Regions from separate parts of the Microbacterium sp. ARD31 genome, predicted to be linked through region 2. Evidence: riboswitches for the same ligand, from Rfam matches in the RefSeq annotation. Region 2 holds a riboswitch; each other region holds the start of a gene.
The links. Region 2 has a riboswitch for glycine ahead of Q9S36_RS03660 (L-serine ammonia-lyase). Riboswitches for the same ligand answer to the same signal wherever they lie in the genome.

Region 1 (6,953 bases), on a different contig from region 2:
GCTCGATCACGTCGGCGCCGCTGGCCCGCAGCCGTGCCACGAGCGCCCGTTCGATGGCGGTCCCGGTCGCATCGCCCCCGGCGTGCAGGATGCGCGGGTAGGAGTGGGCGGCTTCGAGCCCTTTCACGAAGTCGCCGCCCGCACTCCGGTCGAACTCGACCCCCAGGTCGATCAGCTCGCGGATGCGCTCCGGGCCCTCGCCGACGAGCACGTCGACGGCGGCGGGGTCGCTGAGGCCGGCGCCCGCCGCGAGGGTGTCGCGCACGTGATCAGCGACGCTGTCATCGTCGAACATCACGCCGGCGATCCCGCCCTGCGCGTATCGCGTGTTCGCGTGCTCGAGCACATCCTTGGTGACGAGGGTCACGCGGCAGCCGTGCTCGACGGCGTGCAGGGCGACGGTGAGCCCCGCGATGCCGCTGCCGACGACCACGGCGTGCACGGCGGCGGGGGGGGTCATGCCGGCGCTCCGGCGGCGGTCGCGACCGGACCGGGAGCTCCGCCCGGCTCGAGTCGTCCGGCCGGCGGCTTGGCGGCCAGCATCCGCTCGAGCGCGACCCGCGCGGGGTCGGCGACATCGGCCGGGACGGTGATGCGGTTGACGACCTCACCGCGGACCAGTGACTCGAGCACCCACGCGAGGTATCCGGGGTGGATGCGGTACATCGTCGAGCAGGGGCACACGACCGGGTCGAGGCAGAAGATCTCGTGCTGCGGATGCTGCGCCGCCAGCCGCTGCACGAGGTTGACCTCGGTGCCGATCGCGAACGTGGTCGGTTCGGTCGCGCCCTCGATGGCCCGGCGGATGTAGTCGGTCGAGCCCGCTTCGTCGGCGGCGTCGACGACCTCCATCGGGCACTCCGGGTGCACGATGACGCGGACGCCCGGGTGCGCGGTGCGGGCGGCGGCGATCTGGTCGACGGTGAAGCGGCGGTGGACCGAGCAGAACCCGTGCCACAGGATGACGCGCGCGTCGTGCAGCGCATCCTCGTCGGCTCCGCCGAGGGGACGTCGCGGGTTCCACATCGGCATCTGCTCCACGGGCACGCCCATCGCCTTCGCGGTGTTGCGGCCGAGGTGCTGGTCGGGGAAGAACAGCACCCGGCGGCCCCGCGCGAAGGCCCATTCCAGGACGGTGCGCGCGTTCGACGAGGTGCACACGATGCCGCCGTGGCGACCCACGAAGCCCTTGATCGCCGCGGAGGAGTTCATGTACGTCACCGGGATGACGGGCACCCTGCCCTCGGCATCCACGGCGGTCATGTCGCCGTACAGCTCCTCGAGCTGCTCCCAGCAGTCCTCGACCTGGTCGATGTCGGCCATGTCGGCCATCGAACATCCCGCGGCCAGGTTGGGGAGGATGACGGCCTGCTCCGGCTGCGAGAGCAGGTCGGCGGTCTCGGCCATGAAGTGCACGCCGCAGAACACGATGGCCTCGGCCTCGGGATGTGCTTTCGCGGCGCCGGCGAGCTGGAACGAGTCGCCCACGTAGTCGGCGTGACGGACGACCTCTTCGCGCTGGTAGAAGTGACCCAGCACGACGACCCGGTCCCCGAGGAGGGCCTTGGCAGCGCGGATGCGATCGTCCAGCTCGGCGTCGTCGGCCTCGCGGTACTCGCGCGGGAGCTCACCCTGGCGGGGGGCGCCGGTGGGGATCACATCGCCCATCGATGCGCCGGGGCCATAGCCCGGGCGCGTGTCGAAGTCCCACGGACCGGCGGCGAGGTCGGTGTTGCAGGTCTCGGTGGTCGAGGCGCCGCGGACGATCGCCTGGATCTCGTGGTCGACCGACGGGTCGACTCCGGGGTGCGGGGTGAGGGAGATGTTGACGGCGGTCATGGGATTCTCTGTTCGGGTGGGGCGGTGGCCGGGGCGGTTCGGGTCAATGGCGCGCCGAGAGCGGCCCGCGGTCGGCGAGCTCGACATCGCGGTCGTAGCGGTACAGCCTCGCGGGGCGGTGGCTCCCGGTGCGGAAGTGGTCGGTGGGGATGAGGGTGCCGGAGTTCTCGGCCTGGCGGCGGAAGTTCGCCGGGTCGAGCCGCTTGCCGAGGATCGACTCGTACACCTCGCGCAGCTCGGCGAGCGTGAACTCGTCGGCGAGCAGTCCGTGCGCGATGCGGCTGTAGCCGACCTTGTTCCGCAGGCGCCACAGGGCGTAGTCGACGATGTCGTTGTGGTCGAACGCCAGGCGCGGAAGAGACGTCGCATCGAACCACGACACGTTCTCCTCCGCGGCCGCGGCGGCCGCCTCGTCGGCGCGCAGCAGCGCCCAGTACACGATCGACACGACGCGGGTGGGGGAGCGGTCCACGGCGCCGAAGGCGTACAGCTGCTCGAGGTAGCTCGGCTCCAATCCCGTCGTCTCGGCCAGGGTCCGGGATGCCGCGGCGTCCAGTCCCTCGTCGACGTCCAGCCAGCCGCCCGGCAGCGCCCACGAGCCCTCGTGGGGGTCGCGCGTGCGACGGACGAGGGGCAGGGCGAGCTCGGGGCGGTCGCCGTCGGGGTCGCGGCGGAGCGTGAAGATGACCGTGGACACGGCGACGCGCGTCGCGTCTCCTTCGGCGGACGCGATGGGGATGCCGTGGCTGATCGTGCTGGTTCGTGTCATGGTGACTCTAACTCCTTCGACCGATCTTAGTGTCATGGTGACCAGAAGGTCAAACGCGTGACGTTCGCGTCGTTCTCCCAGTCGCGCGCCGTAGGGTGGCCCTCCCCGGAAGGAGCCCCCGTGCAGGTGATCGACATCGTTCTGATCGTCATCCTCGTCGTCGCTCTGCTGGCAGGTCTCCAGCGCGGGCTGCTCGCCAGCCTCGGATCCCTGCTGGGTCTCGTCGGCGGCGCGTTCGCCGCCCTCTGGGCCATCCCACTGGTCAACGACGCCCTGCCCACTCAGCAGTGGCGGCCCCTCGTCGTCATCGGCGGCACCCTGCTGCTCCTGGTGGTCGGCATCGCGATCGGCGGCGGCATCGGCATGGCCCTGCGGCGCGGCGTCGACCGCACCCCCCTCCGCGGCTTCGAGCGCCTCCTCGGCGGCGCCGCGAGCGTCGTCATCGCCGCGCTCGCCGCCTCGTTCGTCGGGCAGGGACTCGTCGCGACTGGGATGCCGGTGGTGGCGCCCGCGATCGGCTCATCGACGGTGCTGCGCACGATCGACTCGCTGACCCCCCGGCCCGTGCAGACCACGCTCGCGCAGCTGCGGGCCGCCGTCCTCGACGAGGGCATTCCACGACTGGGCGGTCTCCTCGCCCCCGAGACCGAGACCGGACCCCTGCCGGCCATCGCGCTGGATTCACCGCGTCTCGAGGCCGCAGCGGCCTCGGTCGGACTGATCTCGGGCGTGGCGTACGCCTGCGGGACGAGCTCCACGGGCAGCGGGTTCGTCGCGGCTCCCGACCTCGTCGTGACCAACGCGCACGTCGTGGCAGGGGTCGACGCACCGGTGGTCGAGCTCCCCGGCCGCGCCGCCCGCGAGGGCCGCGTGGTCTACTTCGATCCGGTCGACGACCTCGCTGTCATCGAGATCGACGATCTGGATGCGGCCGCTCTCGGCATCACCGAACCGCTGGAGCCGGGTGCGTCGGCGGTCGTGCAGGGCTACCCGTACGGCGGCCCGTTCTCGTCGGGCCCCGCCCGCGTCCTGTCCGCCACCTCGGCGCCCGTGCCGGACATCTACGAGGACGCCAGCGCCCCACGCGAGATCTACGCGCTGCAGGCGCAGGTCGTGCCGGGCAACTCCGGCGGCCCGCTGCTGACCACCGACGGCGACGTCGCCGGCGTGGTGTTCGCGCGGGCGGACGACGGCCGCGAGGTCGGCTACGCGATGACGACGGCCGAGCTGCTGCCCGTCCTCGCCCAGGCGGATGCGTTCGAGCAGCCGGTGTCCACGGGCGCCTGCACGTCGTGACGGTCGGGGGCGCTATGCTGGCCCCGCAACTGAACAGCAACAGAACCGGCTCGATGACCTCTGCGGGAGAGCCCCGGCACTACGCCGGGCACCGAAGGAGCAAGCCTCCCCGCCAATCTCTCAGGTACGCGTACCGCTGAGGTCGGGCCACTCTGGAAAGAGATGTCTTCGACATCCGCCGACGGTGAAAGCACCGGCATCCCCTTGACGAACGGATGCCGATGCGAAACTCTCAGGCCCATGACAGAGGGGGAGTTCGATAGGCGCGGACCCGCGCCTGCCCGACCGACGGGAGAACTCATGCCAGACCCTCGCTCCACGCCGCTGCGTGGGCGCCACGAAGCGCTCGGCGCCTCGTTCACGGACTTCGGCGGCTGGCTCATGCCGGTGCGCTACTCGTCCGACCTGGCCGAGCACAAGGCCGTCCGCGAGAGCGCGGGACTGTTCGACATCTCGCACATGGCGGAGTTCCTCGTCACCGGCACGCACGCCGGGGCGTATCTCGACTACGCGCTCGCCGGCCGGCTCTCGGCGCTCGCCGAGGGCAGGGCGAAGTACTCGCTCGTGCTGGCGGCCGACGGCGGCATCATCGACGACGTGATCGTCTACCGCCTCGCCGACGACCGCTACCTCGTCATCGCCAACGCGGGCAATCGCGACGCGGTCGCCGAAGCCCTCGCCGAGCGGGTGGCGATGTTCCCGCCGCCGCCGCCCCTCACCGGCCAGGACGGGTCGTTCGCGTTCATCCCCGGCACGCATGCCCGCGTCGAGGACGTCTCGGATGGCTACGGCCTGCTCGCCGTGCAGGGTCCGGCGGCACGGGCGGTCCTCGAGGCGACGCCCGAGCTGACGGGGTGGCAGCGACCGCTCGCAGACGTGCCGTACTACGCCACGACCAGCGCGTCGTTCGACGAGACCGGTGTGCTCGTGTGCCGCACCGGCTACACCGGCGAGGACGGCTTCGAGCTGCTCGTGCCCGTCACCCGTGCCGAGGCGCTCTGGGACGCCCTGCTCCGCGCCGGCGAACCGCTCGGGCTGGTGCCGGCGGGCCTGGCCGCGCGCGACACCCTGCGCCTCGAGGCCGGCATGCCGCTCTACGGCCACGAGCTGACGCGCGACATCGCCCCCGCCCAGGCGGGCCTGGGCCGGGTCGTCGTGACGGACAAGGACGACTTCGTCGGCAAGGCCGCGCTCGCCGGGCGCGACCTCACGGACGCGCCCGTCCTCGTCGGGCTCGTCGCCGAGGGGCGCCGAGCCGGACGCGCCGGGTACGGCGTCTTCGACGGGGACGCGCCGGACGCGTCGCGCGTCGGCGAGGTCACCTCCGGCGCGCTCAGCCCGACCCTCGGCCACCCCATCGCCATGGCCTTCGTCGCCCCCGCGGCATCCGCCGCCGGCACCGTGCTGTATCTCGACGTGCGCGGAACCCGCATCCCCGCGACCGTGACCGCCCCGCCTTTCTACCGGAGGAAGAAGTGACCGATCTCAACAGCCTCAAGTACACCGCTGAGCACGAGTGGGTGGCCCTCGACGGCACCACCGCCACGGTCGGCATCACCGACTACGCCGCCGACAAGCTCGGCGACGTGGTGTTCGTGGAGCTCCCGTCCACCGGATCGGCCGTCACGGCGGGCGAGGTGTGCGGCGAGATCGAGTCGACGAAGTCCGTCGGCGAACTGTACGCACCGCTCACCGGCGAGGTCGCCGAGACGAACGACGCCGCCGTCGACGACCCTTCGCTGGTGAACTCGTCTCCCTACGGGGACGGGTGGCTGCTGAAGATCACCGTCGACCCGACCGCGGTGGAGGGTCTCATGGATCGTGCCGCCTACGTCGAACTCACCGGCGGGGACGCGTGAGCGGGCCCGGATCGGTCGCGGGCGGCACCTTCGCCGCCCGGCACATCGGCCTCGACGCCGACGCGCAGCGCGTCATGCTCGACGCCCTCGGCTACGAAGACGTCGACGCCCTCGTGCGACGCGCCGTTCCGGCATCCATCCAGGTGGACGCCCGCTCGACGAGCGACATCCCGGCCGCCGCGACCGAGGCCGAGGCCCTCGCCGAGCTGCGCGCGCTCGCCTCGCAGAACCGCGTCGCCCGGCCGATGATCGGGCTGGGCTACTACGACACGTTCACCCCGTCGGTGATCGCGCGGAACGTGCTCGAGAACCCGTCGTGGTACACCGCCTACACCCCGTACCAGCCCGAGATATCGCAGGGGCGGCTCGAGGCGCTCATCAACTTCCAGACGATGGTGACCGATCTCACCGGACTCGCCACGGCCAACGCGTCGATGCTCGACGAGTCGACGGCCGTCGTCGAGGGGATGCTGGTGGCCCGCCGTGCATCGAAGGCGGCCTCGAACGTGTTCGTCGTCGACGCCGACGCGCTGCCGCAGACCAAGGCGCTGCTCGTGCACCGGGCCGCGGCCCTGGGCATCGAGATCGTCGAGCGCGACCTCGCGCGCGGAGCGACGCTGCCCGAGGAGCTGTTCGGCGTGTTCGTGCAGTATCCCGGCGCATCCGGCGAGGTCTGGGACCCCCGTGGCGTCGTGGACGCCGCGCACGTCGCCGGCGGGCTCGCCGTGGTCGCCGCCGACCTGCTCGCCCTCACACTGCTGCGCTCGCCCGGCTCGTTCGGTGCCGACGTCGCCGTCGGCACCACCCAGCGCTTCGGCGTGCCCCTGGGCTTCGGGGGACCCCACGCCGGGTACATGGCCGTCCGCCAGGGGCTCGAGCGCCAGCTGCCCGGCCGACTCGTCGGCGTCTCGCAGGACGCCGAGGGTCACCCCGCCTACCGGCTGTCACTGCAGACCCGCGAGCAGCACATCCGCCGCGAGAAGGCCACGTCCAACATCTGCACGGCGCAGGTGCTGCTGGCCGTCATGGCCGCCATGTACGCGGTCTACCACGGGCCGGACGGCCTCACCCGCATCGCCACGGAGGTGGCGCAGAAGGCCGAGGCCCTCGCCGATCGGCTGCGCTCCTACGGGCTCTCGCTGCGCACCGACGCGTTCTTCGACACGATCCGGGTGTCGACCCCGGGCCCT
Region 2 (6,953 bases):
TTCCGGTCGCGCAGCGGCACGAACACCTTCGACGAGTCGACGCCGAAGACGGATGCCACGGCCTGCAGGTCGGCGACGGTCGTCGTCTCGTCGACGGAGACCCCGACCGAATCGCTGTCGCGGAACCAGAGCTGGTAGCCCCGGCGCCGCGCGTCGGCGATGACGTCCTCGGCGCGCCCGGGCGTGCGGACCACGAGGGTGTCGAAGAAAGCGTCGTGGAGCACGTCGGCGCCGGCCTGGACGAGCCAGTCGCGCAGCAGCGACGCCTTGGCGGTCGTCTCCTCGGCGATCCGCTTCAGGCCGTCGGGGCCGTGGTACACGGCGTACATCGACGCCATGACGGCAAGCAGCACCTGCGCGGTGCAGATGTTGGAGGTCGCCTTCTCGCGGCGGATGTGCTGCTCGCGGGTCTGCAGCGAGAGTCGGTACGCCGGCGCTCCCGACGCATCCATCGACACGCCGACGAGACGGCCGGGCAGCTGACGCTCGAGCCCCGCGCGCACCGCCATGTACCCGGCGTGCGGACCGCCGAAGCCCATCGGCACGCCGAAGCGCTGCGTCGTGCCGACGGCGACGTCGGCGCCCATCGAGCCGGGCGAACGCAGCAGCGTCAGAGCGAGCAGGTCGGCCGCGACGACGACGAGACCCTTGTGCGCCTGCACGGCGGCGATGATCTCGGAGGGATCCCAGACCCGCCCGGTCGCGCCCGGGTACTGGACGAACGCACCGAAGGCCTCGGGGACCTCCGCGAAATCGGTCTCGACGATCTCGACGCCGACGGCGGCCGCGCGGTGGTGCAGCAGCGCCTTGGTCTGCGGCAGTGCGTCCGCGTCGACGAGGAACACGTTCGATGCGGACTTCGAGGCCCGGCGGGCCACCAGCATCCCCTCGACGACCGCGGTCGACTCGTCGAGCATCGACGCGTTCGCCGTCGCGAGCCCGGTGAGGTCGGTCACCATCGTCTGGAAGTTGATGAGCGCCTCGAGCCGGCCCTGCGAGATTTCGGGCTGGTAGGGGGTGTACGCCGTGTACCAGGACGGGTTCTCCAGGACGTTCCGCTGGATGACGGACGGCGTCAGCGTGTCGTAGTAGCCGAGGCCGATCATCGCTCGCGCCGAGCGGTTCTGCGACGCGAGGTCGCGGAGCTCGGCGAGGGCCTCGGCCTCGGTCGCGGCGGGCGGGATGATGCTCTCGCGCTCGGCGACCTGGATCGCGTCGGGGACGGCGGTGCCCATGAGGTCGTCGACGGACGGACGCCCGAGGACACGGAGCATCTCGGCCTGCGCGGCCGAGTCGGTGCCGATGTGGCGATCGCGGAAGGCCGAGCTCACGCCTCGCCGCCCGTCAGCGCGACGTAGGCGTCGCGGTCGAGGAGGTCGCCCGTGGGCGCGCCGTCCACGCGGATCTTGACGAGCCACGCGTCGAACGCGCCGGCGTTGACCGAGGACGGGTCGTCCACGACGGCGTCGTTGATCTCGACGACCTCGCCGGTCAGCGGGGCATAGAGCTCGCCCACCGACTTCGTCGACTCGATCTCGCCGCAGGTCTCGCCCGCGGTGACGGTCGTGCCGACGGCGGGCAGCTCGACGAAGACGACGTCACCGAGCTTCTCGGCGGCATAGTCGGTGATCCCGACGGTCGCGACGTCGCCGTCGAAGGCGATCCACTCGTGCTCGGCGGTGTAGGACAGGGCGGTCAGGTCGGTCATTTCTGTCTCCGGTAGAAGGGCAGGGCGGTGACGGTCGCGGGGATGCGGGTCCCCCGGACGTCGATGGTCAGGGCGGTGCCCTCAGCGGATGCCGAGGGGTGGACGAGGGCCATCGCGACGGGATGGCCGAGGGTCGGGCTGAGGGCTCCCGAGGTGATCTCGCCGACGATGTCGTCGCCCGCGAGCACGGCGTAGCCGGCACGGCCGGCGCGGCGGCCGTCGGCGACGAGCCCGACGAGGACGGGCGCTTCGCCGAGGTCGCGGGCGGCGAGGCCGTCCCTGCCGACGAAGTCCTCCTTGTCGGCGGCGACGACGCGGCCGAGCCCCGCCTGTGCCGGCACGATGTCGCGCGATAGCTCGTGGCCGTAGAGCGGCATCCCCGCTTCGAGGCGGAGCGTGTCGCGCGCGGCGAGCCCGGCGGGGACGAGCCCCGCGTCGCGGCCTGCGTCGGTGACGGCCTGCCACAGGCCCTCGGCGACCTCGTTCGGCACCATGAGCTCGAAGCCGTCCTCACCGGTGTACCCGGTGCGCGCGACGAAGAGGCTGCGGCCCTGGAACGAGCCACGCGCCCACGAGTAGTAGGTCATGTCCGCGAGCGCCGGTTCGACGCCCTCGACGCCCGCGGTCGACTCGAGGATGCCGCGGGCCGCCGGGCCCTGCACGGCGATGAGCGACATCCGGTCGGTGATGTCGTTGATGCGCGTGTCGCCCGCCGCGACGGCGGCGAACGCGGCCGCGACCTCGGCGCGATTGCCGGCGTTGGAGATGACGAGGAACTCGCCGTCGGCGATGCGGTACACGATGACGTCGTCGACGATGCCGCCGTCGGCGGCGAGGACGAGGGAGTACTTCGCCTTGCCGACCTTCATCGTCGACAGGCGGCCGGCCAACGCGCGGTCGAGGAACGCCGCGGCATCCGTCCCTTCGATGCGGAGCTCGGCCATGTGCGAGATGTCGAAGATCCCCGCCGCACGGCGCACCGCGTGGTGCTCGGCGAGGTCCGACGTGTAGCGGACGGGCATGAGCCAGCCGCCGAAGTCGGTGAAGGACGCGCCGAGCCGCTCGTGCAGCTCGTGCAGCGGCGATCGCCGCGGCTCGGTCGTGGTCTCGGTCATGCCGTCTCCGCTCAACATTCCACGACGCTGACCGCGAGGCCGCCGAGCGCCGTCTCCTTGTACTTGCTGCTCATGTCCCGCCCCGTCTCGCGCATGGTCACGATGACCTCGTCGAGCGACACGCGGTGGGTGCCGTCGCCCCACAGCGCCATCTTGGCGGCGTTGATCGCCTTCGCCGCGGCGATCGCGTTACGTTCGATGCACGGGATCTGCACGAGACCGCCGATCGGGTCGCACGTGAGGCCGAGGTTGTGCTCCATTGCGATCTCGGCGGCGTTCTCGACCTGCCGGGGCGTTCCGCCGAGGACCTCGGCGAGTCCGGCAGCCGCCATCGACGACGCGGACCCGACCTCCCCCTGGCAGCCGACCTCGGCGCCCGAGATCGAGGCGCGCGCCTTGTAGAGGACGCCGATCGCGGCGGCCGTCAGCAGGAACGGCACGACGACCTCTTCGCGGGGGCGCGCCGGCGCGGCGTAGTGGGTCGCGTAGTGGAGCACGGCGGGGATGATGCCCGCCGCGCCGTTCGTGGGGGCCGTGACGATCCGTCCGCCGGACGCGTTCTCCTCGTTGACGGCGAGGGCCACGAAGTTGACCCATTCCTGCCAGAGCGCGGGATCGTCGCCGGTCGGGTCGTCGCGCCGCAGGCGCGCGTGCCAGGCCGGAGCCCGCCGCGGCACGCGCAGGCCGCCCGGCAGCATCCCCTCGCGCGCCGCCCCGGAGGCGACGCTGTCGACCATGACGTCGGCGAGGTGGAGGATGCCGGAGACGATGTCGTCGTCGGTGCGGGAGACCCGCTCGTTGCGCCGCTGGACCTCGGCCATCGAAAAGCCCTCGCGCTCGCAGTGGGCCAGGAGCTCCGCCGCCGTCTCGAACGGGAACGGCACGGGCGCCGCATCCGCCGTGCCGGCAGCCTCGCCGTCGCGGACGATGAACCCGCCGCCGATCGAGTAGTAGACGGCCTCGTCGAGGAGCACATCGTCCTCGTCCCACGCCTGCAGCCGCAGTCCGTTCGTGTGCGCGGGCAGGATTGTCAGCGGGTGCAGGACGATGTCGTCCTCGCACAGCGGCACGTCGCCCGTGCCGCCCAGCCGGACGCGACGCGCCTCGGCGATCGCGGCAGTGCGCTCCTCGACTTCGGCCGGGAGGACCTCCTCCGGCTGCAGCCCCTCGAGTCCCAGCAGCACGGCGGTCAGCGTGCCGTGGCCACGTCCCGTCGCCGCGAGGGAGCCGTACAGGTCGACCCGCACCCGCGCGGCACGGTCCGCGTCGATGCGCGAGACGAAGTCGGCGGCCGCGCGCATCGGACCCACCGTGTGCGAGCTCGACGGCCCGATGCCCACGGTGAACAGGTCGAAGACGCCGATGCTCAGGGACATCGTGTCGACCCGGCGGAGGGGTGAGGTGAGGGGAACAACGGAACTCCTGACGGCGCAGCGGGATGCGGGTGAGTTCCTCCCCCTCTGTCATCGGCCTGAGAGATTTCGCGGGCGATGCCCGCTTGCCCCGTCGGCGGGCACCACGAGGGTGCCGCTTTTCAGAGTGACCATGTCGGCTCGGTACGGGGGCCTGAGAGATTCCGGGGAGGGATTGCTCCTTCGGCAGCCACGAGGGCTTCTCCCGAGCAGACGCGATGGTCCGGTGTGCGGTTGTGAGCGCGAGCCTATCACCGGGGCCCGCCGCGCCGATACGGCCCGGTCAGTCCGTCGTGCAGGCGCCGGAGGAGACGGTCGCGTCGCCCGGCGAGACCTGGAGCGCGGGGCGCAGTTCGGCGGTCGTCATGGCGTACCCGCGGGTCGCGTCATCCTGGCCGCGGGCGAAGACCACACCCGCCACCTCGCCGTCCTCGGTGAGGAGGGGACCGCCCGAGTTGCCCGGACGCACGTTCGCCTCGAGGGCGTAGATCTCGCGCGGCTGCGAGCTGTCCTCGTAGATGTCGGAGACGACGGCGCTGCCGACCGAGAGGACGTAGGCGGCACTGCTCGTGAAGGGACCGCCCAGCGGGTAGCCCTGGACCGCGACGGGGGTCCCCGCCGCGACCGGGTCGACGATCTCGAGCGGTGCCGCGTCGAGGCCGTCGACGCTGATGACGGCGAGGTCGTCGATGGGGTCGAAGTAGACGATGCGGCCCTCCTCGGCATCCCGTCCCGGCAGTTCGACCAGCGGCTCGTCGACACCGGCGACGACGTGGGCGTTCGTGACGACGAGATCGGGCGCGGCGACGAACCCCGACCCGGTGAGCGACGCACCGCACGCGTAGGCGTTGCCGCTGATGCGGGCGACGGATGCCGCGGCCCGCTCGAGCGCGGGATCGTCCAGCGAGACGGGGGGCGCCGTCGGCTCCACCTCGGGCGCCAGGAGCTCCCCGACGCGCGGGATGCCCTCGTCGACGATGAAGCCGCGGAACTCGGCGAGCGCGGAATCGACCGCCGGCGGGGTGAGGGCGTCGAGGGCGCCCAGGACGCGGGAGGACGCGACGGCGGGGGCGACCACCGGCATCCCGGAGCCGACGATCGCGCCGCTCGTGAGCAGCAGCACGACGGCGGCCGCGGCGGTGTTCACGACGCCGCCGAGGATGCGGTCGAGCGGGGCGAGCCGCGCGCGGTCGACGCCGCGGCGGAGGCGTCTGCCGACGGCCGTCCCGAGCGCGGCGAGGAGGGCCACGATGCCGAGGGCGATGATCGCCAGCACGAGGCTGCGGTACTCCCAGCCCGTGAAGGCGGGCGCGATGACGGGGGTGAGCCACACGGCGACGACGGCGCCGAGAACGATGCCGACGAGCGTGCCGGCGGTGGCCACGAGACCCCGCAGGAGTCCGCCGAACAGCGCGGCGATGAGCACGAGCACGACGATGATGTCGACGACGAGCACGGCGGGCCTCCCTTGACGAGTCCGCCCGGGAGAGCCGGCGGTTCCTCCCGATCAGCGTAGGCCGCCGCTGCTGGGAAATCGGTTCGTGTTGCGGTTCTGGTCATATCGACTCTAAGATCGACCTCGGCAGTTAAGGTCACCATGACAAGAACAACCTCCCCTCCCCCCATCGGCGTCGCCGTCTCGACCGTCATCTTCCGGTTGCGGAGCGAGGCCGACGACGCGCGCATCGAGCTCCCCCTCGTGCGCCGCACCCGCGATCCCCACGAGGGTCAGTGGGCGCTCCCGGGCGGCTGGGTCGATCCCGCGGAGAACCTCGAGGCCACCGCGTCGCGCACCCTCGCCGAGACGACGGGTCTCGCGCCCAGCTACCTCGAGCAGTTGTACGCGTTCGGCGACGTCGGCCGCTCCCCCGGGCGCGTCGTGTCGATCGTCTACTGGGCGCTCGTGCGCGAGGACATCGCCCGGGCGACCGAGCAGCACAACGTGGCGTGGTTCGACGCGACCGCCCTTCCGGCGCTCGCGTTCGACCACAACCACATCGTCGACTACGCCCTCTGGCGCCTGCGCAACAAGGTGGGCTACAGCCGCATCGCGCACGGCTTCCTGCCCGACCGGTTCACCCTCGCCGAACTGCGCGAGGTGTATGAGGCGATCCTCGGTCGCCGGCTCGACCCCGCCAACTTCCGGCGGCAGGTCGAGGGGTCGGGCACCCTCATCCCCACCGACGACTTCCGCACGGGCAGCCACCGGCCCGCGCGGCTGTACCGCTACAACCAGGACGTCGAGCTGGCCGATCGCGGCCCGCTCCCGCAGTGAAGGACCCGAACCGACATGAGCGCCACCCCCGTCACCCTCCAGCCCCGCCCCGTGGACCCCAGGCCCGTGGATCCCAGGCCCGTGGATCCCAGCGTCGACCACGAGATCCAGGCGATCGTCGCCGGTGAGCTGACGACCGAGACCTGCACCACCGACCTCGCGGCAGGCCCCTGGACCTTCGACACCCGCCCCGGGTACGGGCCGGGCTCGTCGATGGGCGACGTCATCCCGACGGGCGCCCCCCGCCAGGGAGAGCTCCCCGCCGAGTACCGCGAGGCCGGCGAGGACGAGCTCGCCGCACGCATCGTCGCCGCCAAGGCGACGCTCGGCGACCGCGTCGTGGTGCTCGGGCACTTCTACCAGCGCGAGGAGGTCGTCACCCACGCGGACTACGTCGGCGACTCCTTCCAGCTGGCCAACGCGGCGCTCGAACACCCCGAAGC
Region 3 (6,953 bases), on a different contig from region 2:
CGCGACCGCATCGACTCCGTCGAGCTCAACGACGGCGACGAGGTCCAGATCGGCAAGTACCGCCTCGTCTTCTTCTCCTCCCACCCGGACAGCTGATCCGTGAGTGCCTCGACGCCTGCGAGCTCGGGTCGCGGCGCCCGCTTCAACATCGGGCAGGTCCTCGACCAGCTGCGGCCCGACTTCCCCGGGGTGACCATCCCCAAGATCCGCTTCCTGGAGGACAAGGGCCTGGTCAAGCCCGAGCGCACCGCCGCCGGCTACCGCAAGTTCTCCGGCGACGACGTCGCGCGGCTGCGCTACATCCTGCTGATGCAGCGCGACCACTACCTCCCGCTGAAGGTGATCGGTGACCACCTCGACGCGATCGACCGGGGACTGGAGCCGCCGCCGATCGAGTCGGTGGTGCCGACCGTGCCGAAGGTCGCCCTCAGCGCCGACGGCCTCCCCAGCCCCGAGTCGTTCCGGCGCACCAGCGAGCTGCGGCTCTCACGCCGCGAGCTGCTCAAGGTCGCCGACATCTCCGAGGACCTGCTCGCCCAGCTCGAGCAGTACGGCCTGGTGAGCGCCCGCACGGGCACCGGGCACTTCGACAGCGACGCGCTCGTCGTTGCGCAGACCGCGCGGGAGCTGGCCGACTTTGGCTTCGAGCCGCGCCACCTGCGCGCGTTCAAGACGGCCGCGGACCGCGAGGTCGGCCTGGTCCAGCAGGTCGTCGCGCCCCTCGCCCGGGGCCGCGACGCGGCCGCGCGGGGGCGCGCCGAGGACGCCACCTCGGAGATCGCCGCCCTCTCGGTCCGCCTCCACGCGACCCTCGTCAAGATCGGCCTCGACCGCGCCTGACGCGCCCCTCACCGCACGTGAGTAGGGTGGGGACATGCGGGAAATGGACGTCGTGGGTGTCCGTGTCGAGATGCCTTCCAACCAGCCCATCGTGCTGCTGCGCGAGGTGACGGGGGAGCGCTACCTGCCGATCTGGATCGGAGCGGTCGAGGCCACGGCCATCGCCTTCGCCCAGCAGGGCGTCACCCCACCGCGCCCCCTGACGCACGACCTGATGCGCGACGTGCTCGCCGCCACCGGGCAGCGCCTCGACGAGGTGCGCATCGTCGACATGCAGGAGGGCATCTTCTACGCCCAGCTCGTCTTCGACGGCGGCGCCGAGGTGGGCGCCCGCCCGTCCGACTCCATCGCGCTCGCCCTGCGCACCGGCACCCGGATCGTGTGCGCGGAGTCGGTGCTCGAGGAGGCCGGGCTCGCCGTGCCGGCCGAGCAGGAGGACGAGGTCGAGCGCTTCCGCGAGTTCCTCGACCACGTCTCGCCGGACGACTTCGAGTCCCACTGACCCCAGCGCCAACACTCACCCTCAGGTTGAGGTTGAGGGTTGCGACACGCCGCGGGCGTGGATGGACAAGCCGGAGCGACGGGCTTACCGTGAACTGTCTTCGTTGTAACTCCACCGCTGTGGTTGCCCCGTCCGCGGGACGCCCCAGTGGATCCTTCCCCCCAGGAGTTACCGCACAACGGAGGAACTGACCTGGAGGGTCGCTGTGGGTAGCAACGAGAACGACCAGGGCGCGGACGCCGCCCAGATCACCGCTGCGGCGGAGGCCGCCGAGCTCGCCGAGGAGCAGGGCCTGCTCTTCGACGACGACGTCTCGCCGCTGCCCAGCGACACCGGCTACCGCGGTCCCACCGCGTGCAACGCCGCCGGCATCACCTACCGCCAGCTCGACTACTGGGCCCGCACCGGTCTGGTCGAGCCCAGCGTGCGCGGTGCCGCCGGCTCCGGCTCGCAGCGGCTCTACTCCTTCCGCGACATCCTCATCCTCAAGGTGGTCAAGCGGCTGCTCGACGCCGGCATCTCGCTGCAGCAGATCCGCACCGCGACCGCCCACCTGCGCCAGCGCGGCACCGACGACCTGACCCGCGTGACCTTGATGAGCGACGGCGCCTCGGTCTACGAGTGCACCAGCAACGACGAGGTCATCGACCTCCTCCAGGGTGGTCAGGGTGTCTTCGGCATCGCGATCGGCGGGGTCTGGCGCGAGATCGAGGGCACCCTGGCCGAGCTCCCGAGCGAGCGTGCCGCCGAGGAGCCCGCCGCCCCGGTCGCCGGCGACGAGCTGGCCGCGCGGCGCGCCGCCCGCCAGACCGGCTGACAGACCACTCCCACCGCACGATCCTCCGACGAAGCCGCCCGCGACACCGGGCGGCTTCGCCCATTTGTGTTGCGTATCGCTAAACTCGTGGTGCCGACATCCCGCACGGGAGAGTCGTCGCGCCCGGTCGTGAGGCCGGGCCGGTGCGCCGAAGGGGCAATTCCTCCCCGGAACCTCTCAGGCACCAGGACCGTGCGGGTTGGCACTCTGGAGGCCTCCTGGCCGACAGAGGGGGAGGTCCAGCCAGTGACCTCTGGGAGACTCCGTGACGGACGCCACCTCCAGCCCCTCGACCGGTCCCGCGACCGGCCCCGCGTCGGTGACCGACGCCAGCGCCCTGGGGGAGTTCGTGCCCCGGCACATCGGCCCTGACGACGCCGCGATCGCGCACATGCTCGCCGCCGTGGGCCACGAGTCGCTCGAGTCGCTGATGGCGGCCGCCGTCCCCGGGGGGATCCGCACGGCTGCGGCCCTCGACCTGCCGGACCCGCTCGACGAGGAGGCCACCGCCCGCGCGCTGCGCACGCTGGCCTCGCAGAACCGCCCGGCCGAGGCGATGATCGGCCTGGGCTACCACGGCACGATCACGCCCCCGGTGATCCGCCGCAACGTGCTGGAGGACCCCTCCTGGTACACCGCGTACACGCCGTACCAGCCGGAGATCTCCCAGGGCCGCCTCGAGGCGCTGCTGAACTTCCAGACCGTGGTCGCCGACCTGACCGGCCTGCCCACCGCCAACGCCTCGCTCCTCGACGAGGGCACCGCCGCCGCCGAGGCGATGACGCTCGTGCGCCGTGCGCAGCGCACCGCGGCCGGCCCCTTCGTGATCGACGCCGACGCCCTGCCGCAGACCATCGACGTGGTCCGCACGCGCGCGGAGGGGATGGGCATCGAGGTGGTGGTCGCCGACCTGGCCGCCGGCCTCCCCGAGGGCGACCTGTGCGGCGTCCTCGTCCAGTACCCCGGCGCCTCGGGTGCCGTGGCCGACCCCCGTCCCGTGATCGAGGCGGCCCACGAGCGCGGCGCGCTGGCCGTGGTGTCGGCCGACATGCTCGCCCTGGCCCTGCTGGAGGCCCCGGGCACGTTCGGCGCCGACGTCGTCGTCGGCTCGTCCCAGCGCTTCGGCGTACCCCTCTTCTACGGCGGACCGCACGCCGGGTTCATGTCCGTCTCGGCCGGCCTCGAGCGGCACCTGCCCGGCCGGCTCGTGGGCGTCTCGGTGGACGCCGAGGGCCGTCCGGCGTACCGCCTCGCGCTCCAGACCCGCGAGCAGCACATCCGCCGCGACAAGGCGACCTCCAACATCTGCACGGCGCAGGTGCTGCTCGCCGTCGTCGCCTCGATGTACGCCGTCTACCACGGCCCCGAGGGCCTGCGCCGGATCGCGCAGCGCACCCACGACCACGCCTCCCGCATCGCGGCTGCCCTGCGGGCCGGGGGAGTGGAGGTCGTCAACGACACCTGGTTCGACACGCTGACCGTGGCGGTGCCGGGCCGCGCCGGCGACGTCGTCGCGGCTGCGCGCACCATGGGACTGCACCTGCGCCTGATCGACGACGACCACGTCGGCCTCTCGACCAGCGAGCGCACCTCGGCGTCGACCGTCGCCGCGGTGCTGCGCTCCTTCGGGGTCGCCGCCGTGGACGAGGCCCCGGCAAGCGGGCTGCCCGAGGAGCTGCACCGCACGACGGACTTCCTCACCCACGAGGTCTTCCACGCCCACCACAGCGAGACCCAGATGCTGCGCTACCTGCACAAGCTCTCGGGCCGCGACTACGCACTGGACCGCGGCATGATCCCGCTCGGTTCGTGCACCATGAAGCTCAACGCGACCACCGAGATGGAGCCGGTCAGCCTGCCCGGGTTCGCCGACCTGCACCCGTTCGCCCCGGCCCAGGACGCCACCGGCTACCGCGAGCTCGTCGACGACCTCGAGTCGTGGCTCGCGGAGGTCACCGGCTACGACAAGGTCTCCGTGCAGCCCAACGCCGGGTCCCAGGGCGAGCTGGCCGGCCTGCTGGCGATCCGCGGCTACCACCGGGCCAACGGCGACCTCGACCGCAACATCTGCCTGATCCCGTCGTCGGCCCACGGGACCAACGCCGCCTCCGCCGTGATGGCCGGCATGAAGGTCGTGGTGGTCAAGGCCTCCGACGACGGGTCGGTCGACCTCGACGACCTGCGCGCAAAGTGCGACGAGCACGCCGAGACCCTCGCCGCGATCATGGTGACCTACCCCTCGACCCACGGGGCCTACGAGGACACGATCACCGACCTCTGCAAGATCGTCCACGACCACGGCGGCCAGGTCTACGTCGACGGGGCCAACCTCAACGCGCTGCTCGGCTACGCCCGGCCCGGCGAGTTCGGCGGCGACGTGTCCCACCTCAACCTCCACAAGACGTTCTGCATCCCGCACGGCGGCGGCGGTCCGGGCGTCGGTCCGGTGGCCGTGCGCGAGCACCTGGCGCCGTACCTCCCCTCGCACGGGTGGCACCCCGACGCCGAGAAGCGCCAGGGCATCGGCCCGATCAGCGCGGCGCCGTACGGCTCGGCGGGCATCCTGCCGATCACCTGGGCCTACATCCGGATGATGGGCGCGCAGGGACTGACCCGCGCCACCGCCGTGGCGGTCCTGTCCGCCAACTACATCGCCCAGCGCCTGGGTGAGCACTTCCCGGTGCTCTACCGCGGCCACGGCGACCTGGTGGCGCACGAGTGCATCCTCGACCTCCGCGGCCTGACCAAGGCGAGCGGCGTCAGCGTCGACGACGTCGCCAAGCGGCTGGTCGACTACGGCTTCCACGCCCCGACGATGTCGTTCCCCGTCGCGGGCACGCTCATGGTCGAGCCGACCGAGTCCGAGGACCTCGCCGAGATCGACCGGTTCTGCGACGCGATGATCGCCATCCGCGGCGAGATCGCCCGCGTCGAGGCCGGCGAGTGGACCCCCGAGGACTCTCCGCTGCGCCACGCCCCGCACACGGCCCGCGCCCTGGTGGGCGAGTGGGATCGCTCCTACTCCCGCGAGGTCGCGGTCTTCCCGCAGGGCATCGACCCCGACAAGTACTGGCCGCCGGTCGCCCGGATCGACCAGGCCTACGGCGACCGCAACCTGGTCTGCGCCTGCCCGCCGCCGGAGGCGTTCGCCCAGGACTGACCCCTCGGCGAAGGAGAGGCCCTAGGGTCTCCGGGGTGAGCGACCAACGTCAGCGCCTGCTGGACGTCGCGCAGGCCGAGGGCCGGCTGACGTCGGTGGTCGGCGCCGTCTTCGACCGGTACGGCGCGGTGTGGGCCGGAGGGGCCGGCCAGGCGCCGGGCCTCGACGGCCAGTACCGCATCGGCTCGATCACCAAGACCCTCACCGCGGTGCTCGTCATGCAGGCGCGCGACGAGGGGCTGCTCGAGCTGTCCGACCCGCTGTCGGCGCACCTCGGGGACGTCGGCTACGGCGAGGTGACCGTGCGCGACGCGCTCGCCCACACCTCCGGCATGCAGAGCGAACCGTGCGGGCCGTGGTGGGAGCGCAGCCGCGGCACCGACTTCGCCACCCTCGCCGCCGTCAACGACGGGACCGGGCGGGTGGCGCGGCCGGGGGAGTGGTTCCACTACTCCAACCTCGGCTACGGGCTGCTCGGAGAGGTGGTCGCCCGCCGGTTCGGCGCTCCGTGGCGGCGGCTCGTCGCCGACCGGCTGCTCGGCCCGCTGGGGATGCGAGCGACCTCCTACCTCCCGCGCCCCGGGGCGCAGCCGGGGTGGAGCGTGGACCACTTCACCGGGATCCGCGTGCACGAGCCGCTCACCGACACCGGCGCGATGGCGCCGGCCGGGCAGCTGTGGTCCACGCTGGGCGACCTCGTGACGTGGGGCCAGGTGCTCGCCGGGGCGCGGCCGGACGTGCTGGCCGCAGCGACGCTCGCGGAGATGCAGCAGCCGGTGACCCCGGACTACGGCCTCGGCCTGATGCTCGGCCTCCACCCCGGTGGCCGCCTGGTCGGTCACAACGGGTCGATGCCCGGCTTCCTCGCCGCCCTGCACGTCGACCCGGGCAGCGGCATCGGCGCCGTGGTGCTCGCGAACGCCACCACGGGCATCGACCCGCGCGAGCTCGCCGTCTCGCTCATCGAGGGCGACCCCGACGCCGACGACGACCGGCCCCCACCCTGGCGGCCGACGGTGGCGCTCCCCGCCGAGGTGCACGGGGTCCCGGGCCTGTGGTTCTGGGGCAACACGGCCTACGACGTGCGCTGGCACAACGACGGGCTCGAGCTGCGGGCGATGGCGCGGGGCGGCGTGGTGACCGACCGGTTCGAGGTCGTCGACGGGTCCCTCGTCGGCGTGCTCGGCTACCACCGTGGCGAGCGGCTCGACGTCGTACGCCGTCCGGACGGGACGATCCGCAACCTGGAGTGCGCGACGTTCGTCTACACCCGGACGCCGTACGACACCGACGTCGACATCCCGGGCGGCCACCCGCGCTAGGGTCTGCCCACGCCAACGTCTCGGGGGAGATCACATGTACGACGCACCAGCCCGCACTGCCACCGTGGTGGCCGTCCTGCTCGCCTTCTGCACCACGCTGCTGACCGGCGGCAGCGCGAGCGCCGCGGAGCGACGCCAGGACGGACTGACGGGCTACGCCTTCGATGCGCGCTGCGCCCCGACGCAGGAGCAGATGGACGCCTGGCTGACGTCCTCGCCGTTCTGGGGCGTCGGGGTCTACATCGGCGGGTCCATGGCGTCGTGCCGCCCGACCGCCACGGACCCGGGCCAGCCGCACCTCGACGGCACCTG

Region 1: linked by a shared signal. The riboswitch ahead of Q9S36_RS07300 (glycine cleavage system aminomethyltransferase GcvT) and the one ahead of Q9S36_RS03660 (L-serine ammonia-lyase) in region 2 are both predicted to bind glycine.
Region 3: linked by a shared signal. The riboswitch ahead of gcvP (aminomethyl-transferring glycine dehydrogenase) and the one ahead of Q9S36_RS03660 (L-serine ammonia-lyase) in region 2 are both predicted to bind glycine.

What each region holds. Positions count from the first base shown of each region.
Region 1 is NZ_JAUZVE010000002.1:123,709-130,661, reverse strand. It holds gene nadB (L-aspartate oxidase) at 1-460, opposite strand, end outside; gene nadA (quinolinate synthase NadA) at 457-1,839, opposite strand; gene Q9S36_RS07310 (NrtR DNA-binding winged helix domain-containing protein) at 1,883-2,536, opposite strand; gene Q9S36_RS07305 (MarP family serine protease) at 2,729-3,904, shown strand; glycine riboswitch at 3,958-4,050, shown strand; gene Q9S36_RS07300 (glycine cleavage system aminomethyltransferase GcvT) at 4,205-5,383, shown strand; gene gcvH (glycine cleavage system protein GcvH) at 5,380-5,763, shown strand; gene gcvP (aminomethyl-transferring glycine dehydrogenase) at 5,838-6,953, shown strand, end outside.
Region 2 is NZ_JAUZVE010000001.1:713,926-720,878, forward strand. It holds gene gcvP (aminomethyl-transferring glycine dehydrogenase) at 1-1,274, opposite strand, end outside; gene gcvH (glycine cleavage system protein GcvH) at 1,328-1,708, opposite strand; gene gcvT (glycine cleavage system aminomethyltransferase GcvT) at 1,705-2,823, opposite strand; gene Q9S36_RS03660 (L-serine ammonia-lyase) at 2,835-4,199, opposite strand; glycine riboswitch at 4,274-4,367, opposite strand; glycine riboswitch at 4,368-4,453, opposite strand; gene Q9S36_RS03665 (MarP family serine protease) at 4,519-5,691, opposite strand; gene Q9S36_RS03670 (NrtR DNA-binding winged helix domain-containing protein) at 5,833-6,510, shown strand; gene nadA (quinolinate synthase NadA) at 6,526-6,953, shown strand, end outside.
Region 3 is NZ_JAUZVE010000057.1:28,340-35,292, forward strand. It holds gene Q9S36_RS45265 (FHA domain-containing protein) at 1-96, shown strand, start outside; gene Q9S36_RS45270 (MerR family transcriptional regulator) at 100-840, shown strand; gene Q9S36_RS45275 (bifunctional nuclease family protein) at 875-1,342, shown strand; gene Q9S36_RS45280 (MerR family transcriptional regulator) at 1,590-2,159, shown strand; glycine riboswitch at 2,256-2,362, shown strand; gene gcvP (aminomethyl-transferring glycine dehydrogenase) at 2,479-5,319, shown strand; gene Q9S36_RS45290 (serine hydrolase domain-containing protein) at 5,355-6,641, shown strand; gene Q9S36_RS45295 (glycoside hydrolase domain-containing protein) at 6,676-6,953, shown strand, end outside.